3 regions of the Pseudoalteromonas sp. Xi13 genome follow, and region 1 is predicted to be linked to each of the others. Evidence: predicted binding sites of a transcription regulator. Region 1 holds the regulator's gene; each other region holds the start of a gene.
What was found. Region 1 encodes sigma-54, which starts transcription at its own class of promoters, with help from an activator protein. Its sites were predicted from a motif close to GTTGGCACGNNNNTNGNNT; they were not measured.
Positions count from the first base shown of each region.

Region 2: a site for sigma-54 is predicted at 1,686-1,704, ahead of EJ103_RS00325 (YggN family protein). Genes of this name have one in related genera too.
Region 3: a site for sigma-54 is predicted at 1,831-1,849, ahead of EJ103_RS12190 (flagellar basal body rod protein FlgF). Genes of this name have one in related genera too.

Region 1 covers NZ_CP034439.1:3,110,081-3,113,256, reverse strand. The annotation lists gene EJ103_RS14005 (PTS sugar transporter subunit IIA) at 1-225, opposite strand, end outside; gene hpf (ribosome hibernation promoting factor) at 230-517, opposite strand; gene EJ103_RS13995 (RNA polymerase factor sigma-54) at 545-2,044, opposite strand; gene lptB (LPS export ABC transporter ATP-binding protein) at 2,114-2,839, opposite strand; gene lptA (lipopolysaccharide transport periplasmic protein LptA) at 2,836-3,176, opposite strand, start outside.
Region 2 covers NZ_CP034439.1:63,150-66,325, reverse strand. The annotation lists gene EJ103_RS00340 (AzlD domain-containing protein) at 1-194, shown strand, start outside; gene EJ103_RS00335 (glutathione peroxidase) at 573-1,064, shown strand; gene EJ103_RS00330 (hypothetical protein) at 1,176-1,361, opposite strand; gene EJ103_RS00325 (YggN family protein) at 1,742-2,536, shown strand; gene EJ103_RS00320 (PLP-dependent aminotransferase family protein) at 2,595-3,176, opposite strand, start outside.
Region 3 covers NZ_CP034439.1:2,698,208-2,701,383, forward strand. The annotation lists gene flgH (flagellar basal body L-ring protein FlgH) at 1-220, opposite strand, end outside; gene flgG (flagellar basal-body rod protein FlgG) at 241-1,029, opposite strand; gene EJ103_RS12190 (flagellar basal body rod protein FlgF) at 1,051-1,794, opposite strand; gene flgE (flagellar hook protein FlgE) at 1,971-3,176, opposite strand, start outside.

The DNA of each region.
Region 1 (3,176 bases):
TTCTTCTACGCCACCCATTCTGCCATGAGGAATGGCGATACCCCGGCCAATACCAGTACTGCCTAGCTTTTCTCTGCTTGCCAGCGCATTAAGAATATCTTGTTGTGGTAAGTAGGGGAGCTTTTCATGAGCAAGCTCACTGATAAACTCTAAAATTCTTTTTTTACTACTAAAAAGGACCGCAGCTTTGCTGCAGTCCTGGCATACTAATGTACTTAATTTCATAATATTAGTGTCTAGCAAGCTTCTCTTTATGTTTTATGACTTGACGATCGAGCTTGTCAATCAACGAGTCTATAGCGGCATACATATCTTGGTGCTCTGTTGAGGCAAATAAATCTGCGCCACTTACATGAATAGTCGCTTCTGCTTTTTGGTTGAGTTTTTCTACATCGAGAATGACATGCACATTGCTAATATGATCTGAGTGCCTTTCTAGCTTTGCAAATTTATTATTTACATAGTCTCTAAGTGAATCAGTTACTTCTACGTGACGACCAGTTAGGTTTAGTTGCATAAGCATTTCCTCTTTGTTTTTAACGTCTTATATCAAACTCTTTCTCTGATTTGACGGTGGAATAGCTAGCGATTCACGGTATTTTGCTATTGTGCGTCTAGCTACTTTAATTCCTTGCTCTGCCAATATATCCGCAATTTTACTATCACTCAATGGTTTAGCTGAGTTTTCCGCGGCAATTAGCTTTTTAATTAGGGCACGTATTGCGGTTGATGAACACTCGCCGCCGTTTTCAGTGCTTACGTGGCTTGAGAAAAAATACTTAAGCTCAAAAATACCACGTGGCGTATGCATATATTTTTGCGTAGTAACACGCGAAATTGTCGACTCATGCATTTCTACCATCTCAGCAACATCGTTTAAAACCATTGGCTTCATGGCTTCGGGGCCATGTTCAAAAAATGCCTGTTGCTGTTTTACAATACAGTTAGTTACCTTAAGCAGCGTGTCGTTTCTGCTTTCAAGGCTTTTTATAAACCATTTAGCTTCTTGTAAGTGAGAGCGAATAAATTGGCTATCACCACTTGATTTTACGGTACGTGACATAGCCGCGTACTGACTATTTACGCGTATTTTTGGCATGCTATCTGGGTTTAGCTCTACCACCCAGCGGCCTTTTATTTTTTTAACCGACACATCCGGTATTACATACTCAGACTCTTCCCTTACTATTGTATCTGCAGGTTTTGGGTTGAGGGTATGTATTAGGGTCATGACCTCTTTAAGCTCGTCTTCTTTAAGCTTAGTCTTTTTCATTAATGTACGATAGTCGCGTGCCGCTAATAGATCAATGTGATCGGTTAAGATCATTTTAGTTTGTTCTATAAAAGGGGTGTCTTTATCAAACTGGTTTAGCTGAATACACAAGCACTCTTGTAAACTGCGCGCGGCTATACCTACAGGGTCAAATAACTGAATACGCTTTAAAACGGCTTCTATTTCGTCAAGTTCAACTTCAACTTCGTCATCGTTTTCTTGGTTAAAGCTTTCTAAAATTTCTTCGCAACTTAGCGTTAAAATACCCGAGTCATCTACAGCTTCTACAATGGCAATAGCAATGGCTTCGTCAGTTGGGCTAAAAGGAGTAAGCTGAAGCTGCCACATTAAATACTCATGTAGCGTTTCAGTAGAGGCACCTTGATAAATAGACTCATCTTCTGGCATTGGGCCTGAGGATGCAGCAGGGGCTGCGCTCATGTACTCATCCCAAGTTACATCCATTGCCATATCATCGCTAACGGTGTCTTTATTTAAAGCTTCGCCACTGTCTTGCTCGTACTCGCTGGTTGTATCGTCAGCCGATGCGCTTACGGTTATATCATCCGTATCTGCTTTTTGTTCATTTTTCCCAGCCGACTCTTCCGTGTAATCTTGCTCTTCTACTTCTAATAGCGGGTTGCTATCAAGTGCTTCTTGTATTTCTTGCTGGAGATCCAATGTACTGAGCTGCAGCAAGCGAATCGCTTGTTGCAATTGTGGAGTCATTGTAAGTTGCTGGCCCATGCGCAGCTGTAATGATTGCCTCATGTATCTCTAACAATCCTTTTATGTTGTTATAATTAATATTAGCAGATGCTTGTAGGTGTGGCTTAAATGTTACAGCCTAAATTGCTCGCCTAAATAAACATCGCGTACAGTTTTGTCATTTAATACGTGTTCTGGGGTGCCAGATGCAATTAGCTCCCCATGAGAAACAATGTAGGCTTTTTCACAAACATCAAGAGTTTCTCTTACATTGTGATCGGTAATTAATACGCCAATGCCACGGTTTTTAAGATGTTCTATTATTTTCTTTATATCTAACACTGAAATCGGATCAACACCAGCAAAAGGCTCATCCAATAAAATAAATTTAGGGTTCGCTGCCAGTGCTCTGGCAATTTCTACACGGCGGCGTTCACCACCAGAAAGCGCCATACCTTGGCTATCGCGAATATGCTGAATACTAAATTCATCAAGTAAGTTGTTAAGCGTTTCTTCTCGCGCGGCTTTATTGAGCTCTTTACGCGTTTCTAAAATCGCCATTAAGTTTTGATAAACTGTCAGCTTTCTAAATATTGATGACTCTTGCGGCAAATAGCCAATGCCTAAGCGGGCGCGGCTGTGCATAGGTAATAACGTAATGTCGTTATCATCAATAGAAATTTTGCCTTTGTCGCTAGGTACTAACCCTACAATCATATAAAAGGTGGTGGTTTTACCTGCGCCATTAGGGCCCAATAAGCCAACAATGCTGCCGGCTTCTACCTCAAGGCCTACATTTTTTACAACTTGGCGGCCTTTATAGCTTTTTGCTAATAGTTCTGCTTTTAAGGTGCTCATGGTTGACCTTCGTTACCTGTTTTTTCTTTAATTTTTGCTTCAACAGGCACTAAAATTGTGTGGACACGATCCGTAGAGTTTTCGTCTTTTTCTGCGCTAATAAGCTGCTGCTGCATATCGTAGGTAATACTTTTAGCATTAATTTTTTGACCGGCTTGTGCGACTTCAGCATCGCCAACAAGCGTTAAAAATCGCTTTGCTACGTCGTAACGTACTTCGTTTGCACTGGCACTCATTACAGTACCATCGTCTTGTTTTTCTTCGAAGTAGGCTGGGCTGCCAGTGGCAATAAGGAGTTGTTTGTTATCCCCTAAGTCTTCACGTTTATGTACTTCGA
Region 2 (3,176 bases), 630 kb from region 1:
TAAGCTTTAGCGCACCCGCTGTACTAACCGCTATTTGGGTACCCATTATTTTTATAAATGAAGACGGGCTCAACCTAAACTGGCATAACCCTTATTTAAGCGCAGCTATCGTTGCCATTATTGTTGCCTACAAAACACATAATATTTATTACACAACGCTTGCCAGTATGGGGTTATTTTTAATTTTAAACTAGGGCGTGTTGGCGTTTGAATTTGCAGCAGTATGTTTGGTTTTTAGGCAAGGCAGAGCCTGTGAAGTGTGGTTATTCCCCATAAATAGGCGATAACGTAGCATAAATGCCAAACATGCGCTGCCCTTTGGGTTCTGCCTAGGGGCGATAAACTCTTTGTTGCTCGGTTTTTACTTAGCCCACTAGGTTACAAACCTCGCGCCGCGATTTGATCGCCCCTAGGTTGAACAAATTTCAATCCGCAAAGTTCAACACGCCCTAAATAACAGCCAACCCATTGGCGCATAGTTAAGCGCGGTATTAACAAGCCTAAATTTTATACTTTTAGTAACGCGCTACAGCGGGTAGAATGTAGCTAACAACAATAAAAAAGCACCCATCATGCATGAATTTCATCAATTAACGGCTACTGCGTTAGACGGTAAAACAATTAATTTTAGCGACTTTGAAGGCAAGGTTGTGCTTATTGTTAATACCGCAAGTGAGTGTGGTTTTACTAAGCAGTACGAGTCGCTACAAACTCTTCATAGTGAGTACGCTAAAAGCGGATTGGTTATTATTGGTTTTCCATGTAATCAATTTGGTCAGCAAGAGCCAGGCGACGCAACGCAAATACAACAAGGCTGTTTAATTAATTACGGGGTAAGCTTTTTAATGGCCGCTAAGGTTGATGTAAACGGTCGTCACGCCCACCCTGTATTTAGGTATTTAAAATCGGCCTTACCCGGCTTTTTAACACGAAAAATAAAGTGGAACTTCACCAAGTTTTTGATAGCGCCCGATGGCACACCTATCAAGCGCTATGCGCCTTTTACAAAACCAGAAAAGCTAGAAACCACTATTCAACAAGCACTCGCTAAATTAAGTACATAATAAGTAATAAAGAGGCATAAAGCCTCTTTATTGCCAATGTTTAGCCTTTAAACATGCGTAAACGCACATTCAAACCCTAATAAAAAGGCGCATTATTTTAACTAGCACAATTTAGTCTATGTAATCGTTTAAGTCGTCTTCACCTAGGTTTTTACGCAAACGTTTTTGCTCAAGGTAATCTTCCAACTTCTTTTTCACCTTTTGCTTTTTTTTGTCATGCTGATTACGCCCGACCATTTCGTACTCGTCTTCAACAAAATCATCATCTAGCGCATCGTAACTAAATGTCTTACCCACAACCCACTCCATAAAGTGTTTGAGACCAACTCAGGTTTATTCCTGCACTTGGTAAATTAAAAATGTTTAGCGCTAAAATACGAACAAATTAGCACCAAAATAAAGCCACGTGACTATCGTAAATAGCCTTCATGTCAATATTGTGAATAAATAGCGCTAAATTAAGAAAGTGGAAAGTGAGAGTTTTTTATCGTTTCGACAAATAAAATTTATCATTTATTTATTTTTAGTGTTTTTGACTAAAAAGTAGTTTATTTATCAAAATTAAAAATCATTACAAACACACAAATTTTCATAACTTACTGTTTTAAAATAAAAATAAATAATGGCACTAAACTTGTTAATACTTAGCCGTCATCAACAATTATTAGAGAATAAACATGAAAAATTTACTATTAGTAAGCGCTTTAATTTGTACACCCGCTGCAATGGCACATAACGATAACAATGCGGGTATTTCGTTTAGCAATGAGCAGTGCAATGTAGAGTTTAAAAACGATGTACGCATTAAACCTAGCGAATTAGAAATTTTTACCGCATCTAATCAATTCATGCGCTTTAACAGCAATGGCAACTTAACTATAAATGGCGAACAAGTATCCATTAACAGCGAACAGCGCCAAGCGCTTACCCAGTATTCTGACAACTTACGTACGCAGCTACCTGAGGTCGCTAATATTGCCCTAGACGGAGTGAAAATAGCCGGTGTAGCACTAGAGGAAGTAGCCAACGCATTTAATATTGATGGCCTTGATGACTTATCTGGTCTCATGGACGATATAAGACTTGAAGTAGAAAACACCTTTTATCAACAAGGTACGTTTGTAATGGGCCAACAAAGCTTTAATCAATTTGGTGAAAACTTTGAACATCAATTTGAGGAGCAAATAGAAACCGTGGTTGAGTCTGCCGTTATGCAATCAATGGGCAGTATTTTAGTTGCTTTAGGCTCTGAGCTGCTTGGTTCGGGTGGAGATATGGATGCATTTGAGCAGCGCATGGAAAATATGGGCGCGCAAATAGAAGAAAAAGTAGAGCTGCATGCCAGTGCGCTTGAAAAGCGTGCCAACTCTTTATGCGACAGCTTTGCCAACATAGCACAGCAAGAAGAGCAATTAGTAGCGCAGTTACCCCAGCTAAAAGGCTACGAGTTATTTACCATTAAACAAAATTAATACACCGCACCGTATTTAACATCCCTTTAGCAGCACTTGTATATTAGGTGCTGCTTTTTTATTCTTTTAGCGTGTGAGCCAGCGCACCTAACGTGCTAATAGCCTGCTCTATTTTTTCGCTCCACTGCACCCCGTAACTTAGCCTAATACAGCTTTTATACTTATTACTTGCTGAAAAAATAAGTCCGGGGGTTATGCTAATACCAGCTTCTAGCGCCAGTAAAAATAACTTTTGACTGTCTACCCCTTGGCCTAAATCAAGCCAAATAACACACCCACCTTTAGGGTCACTAATACGCGTATTTTTAGGCATCGCGTTTAATAAGCACCACCGCATGCGCTCTTTGTTATTACGTAAGCGCTGCCTAAGTACTTTTAAATTACGGTCATACTCACCACTGGCTATAAACTCAGAAAGCGTCCACTGATTTATAAGTGAGGCAGAGCAACTTAATGCACGCTTATGCCGGCGCGCTTGTCCAGCAAACTTGCCTGCTATTAACCAACCAACTCGATAACTTGGCGCAGCCGTTTTTGAAAACGAGGCGCAGCTGATCACAAGCCCCTTTTTTGAATACGCTAAAGCGGGCGTGCCACGCTTGGCAGTAAAGTGTAGATCACCGTACACATCATCTTCTAT
Region 3 (3,176 bases), 410 kb from region 1:
CGGTAATTATATCGCCGGTTCTAAGTGCTTTTTTGTCTGAATACAAATCATTAAATGTATTGGTGTTAAACAACGAACCCGTTGCAACAACAGGCTCTGCTACAGGCTCTGGGTACATGGGTGCGTAGTAGGGGTCGTCTTGAACCACTTCACTATTTTGCGTAGAAACACAGCCACTTAAAAATAAGCTGCCTGCTGCAAATAAAATAACATTACGCATAACTATCCCCTTGTGCACGGTTATAACTGTTGATTGATGTAGCTCATCATTTCGTCAACGGCCGAGATTACTTTTGAGTTCATTTCGTACACACGTTGAGTTTCGATAAGGTTTACCAACTCTTCCGTTACATTAACGTTTGATGTTTCAAGCGAGCCCTGAATAATAGTACCTAAGCCCTCTACACCCGGATTGCCTTGTACAGGCGCACCACTAACAGCGGTTTCGGTGTAAAGGTTTTGACCAATTGGCTCAAGACCCGATGGATTAATAAAGTCACTAATTGTAAGCTGGCCAATTACTACGTTGTCGGCTTGCCCTGCTACACGCACCGACACTTCACCATCTTGAGAAACAGTGATTGATTGCGCATCATCGGGTACATTCATTTCGGGCTGAACAACAAAACCTGCGCCGGAGGTAACAATGCGGCCGTCTTCATCGGTAGTAAATTGCCCATTACGCGAATAGGCAATATTGCCATCTGGTTGCAGTACTTCAAAAAAGCCTTCGCCTGAGATCATCCAATCAAGTGAGTTTTCAGTGGTGAGCATATTACCTTGCGTAAACTCTTTTTGGTTAGCAACCACTTTTGCACCCGCACCTAGCATTAGGCCAGATGGCAGCTCGGTATCTTGTGATGAGCGCCCGCCAGGCTGGTTGATGTTTTGATACAATAAATCTTCAAAAATAGCGCGGCTTTTTTTGTAACCTACGGTACTGGCATTCGCCAAGTTATTTGAAATAACTGAAATATCAGTTTGTTGAGCGTCTAGCCCTGTTTTACTTATCCACAATGCAGGATTCATAAGTATGCCCTCATTTTAAAGTTAAACTATGCGCATCAACTGATCTTGACGTTCGTCAATCTCTTCAGCTGTTTTCATTAGTTTTACTTGTAACTCAAATTGACGTTGGTGGTTGATCATATCGACCATTTCGTGAACTGGATTAACGTTAGACATTTCCAGTGCACCACTTAACACTTTTACATTTGCAGAAGTATCGACGGCTTGCCCAGGTACTGGTCTAAATAAGCCATCGTTGCCTTTTTCAAGCTGCCTGCTGTTTCCTTCAACAACACGTAGCGTATCTACTTCTTCTAAAAAATTGGCTGGTGCGCCTTGGGGGCGAACCTGTATGGCACCATCTTCACTAAAGCTTATTTTTTCAATAGGAACAGGTAGAATTACGGGGCCACCTTCGCCAATAACTTGACGACCGTGGCTCGTTACTAACATGCCTTGAGCAGTAATGTTCAGCGTACCTACTTTTGTGTATGCTTCATTTCCTGAGTCATCTTGAACGGCAAGCCAGGCGTTATCGCTCATGGCAATATCTAAATCTCGCCCTGTTTCGATTATGCCGCCAGAGGTCATGTTAGAACCTGGTCGCTCTTGCATTGAAAACACGCGAGTTGGTAAGCCCTCGCCAAATGCTTGCATAGAGCGCGCTTGCGCAAAGTCAGCTTTAAAGCCTGTGGTGTTTGCGTTTGCCAAATTATTGGCTTTAAGTGCAAGCCCTTGTAGGCTTTGCTTAGCGCCAGAGGCTGCAATGTAGACCATTTTGTCCATAACATCGACTCACATAAAAAATCTCTGAGCTGATAAATGCAAAATAGATGCCAGATTAAATTTGACGCAATATTAGGAAGGTGGTGAGCGGTTCAGCTCCGCTAATTTTAGCCACATAGCTACAAAAAAGGCTGCAAAAATGCAGCCTTAGAATTTTAACCAAAAATAAGATTAACTTATCGAATCTGCAAAATACTTTGCTGAATTGTTGAGTTAACTTCAAGCGCTCGAGAGTTTGCTTGGTAGTTGCGTTGAGCGGTAATCAAATCAACTAATTCGTTTGTTAAGTTGGTATTTGATTGCTCAAGCGCAGATGAGTTAATACTACCAAAAGTACCCGAGCCTGCTTCACCGGCTACTGGCTCACCAGAGTCAATACTTTGCTTCCAACTGGTATCACCTACTTGCGATAAACCTTGTGAGTTTGGAAAGCGTACCATAGCCACTTGGCCTAAGTAGGTTGAATCACCATTACTGTACGAGGCCACAATTTTACCGTCAGTACCAATATCAATACCCGCTAAACGACCGACTGTAGAGCCATCTTGATCAAGGGCTTTTACTTCAAAACCACTTGAGTACTGAGTTGGAATACGCCCTGCTGTGTTATTTTCATCGCGCCAGTTTAACTCAATACCCGTGCTTGGAAATGTCGCGCCGTTATCAAGCATTGACGATAAACCAGTACCCGCACCTGCCGGTAAATTAATTTCGTCAAATGTTGTCGTGTTAGTATTTGCTACACCGCCCGTTGTGGCAGGTAAACCGCTAGAATCAAAACCAAGTGTAGTAATCGGTGTATATGGCGTAGTTGTTTGCTCTGCACCAGTTGTACCGTCTATTACCTTGCCATCAAGTGTGGCATAGACTTCCCAGCTATTATCAGTACCACCCGAGGCCGCATCTTCTTCTTTTACAAAAAAGTATTGCAGAATATGTGGTTCACCCAATGAATCGTAAACTGTTGTAGACGTTGACGAGTTATAGGTACCGTTAGATGTAGGGTCAAAATCGAGGCCTGTTGCATCAGCTGTTGCATCTAAGTTAAACGATAAAAATACGTTCTCTGTAGCGCGAGGCGAACCAGATGAATCAGGTATTTGAATCGGGTTTGTAGTACTTAAACTAACTGATGTGGTATCACCTGTAGATGAGTCTACTGGAAAAGCTTGTAAATAATTGCCTTTTGCATCAACCATAAAGTTATCTTGATTAAGCTTAAATGCACCTGCACGAGTATAGGTTAAATCTTGCGACGAAATATCATCGGTCATTGCAAAATACCCTTCGCCAGTAATCGCTAAATCTAACGAGTTGTTAGTAAATTGCAGTGAGCCTTGATGAAATTGCTGTGCAACCATGGTTGTTTGCACACCATCTCC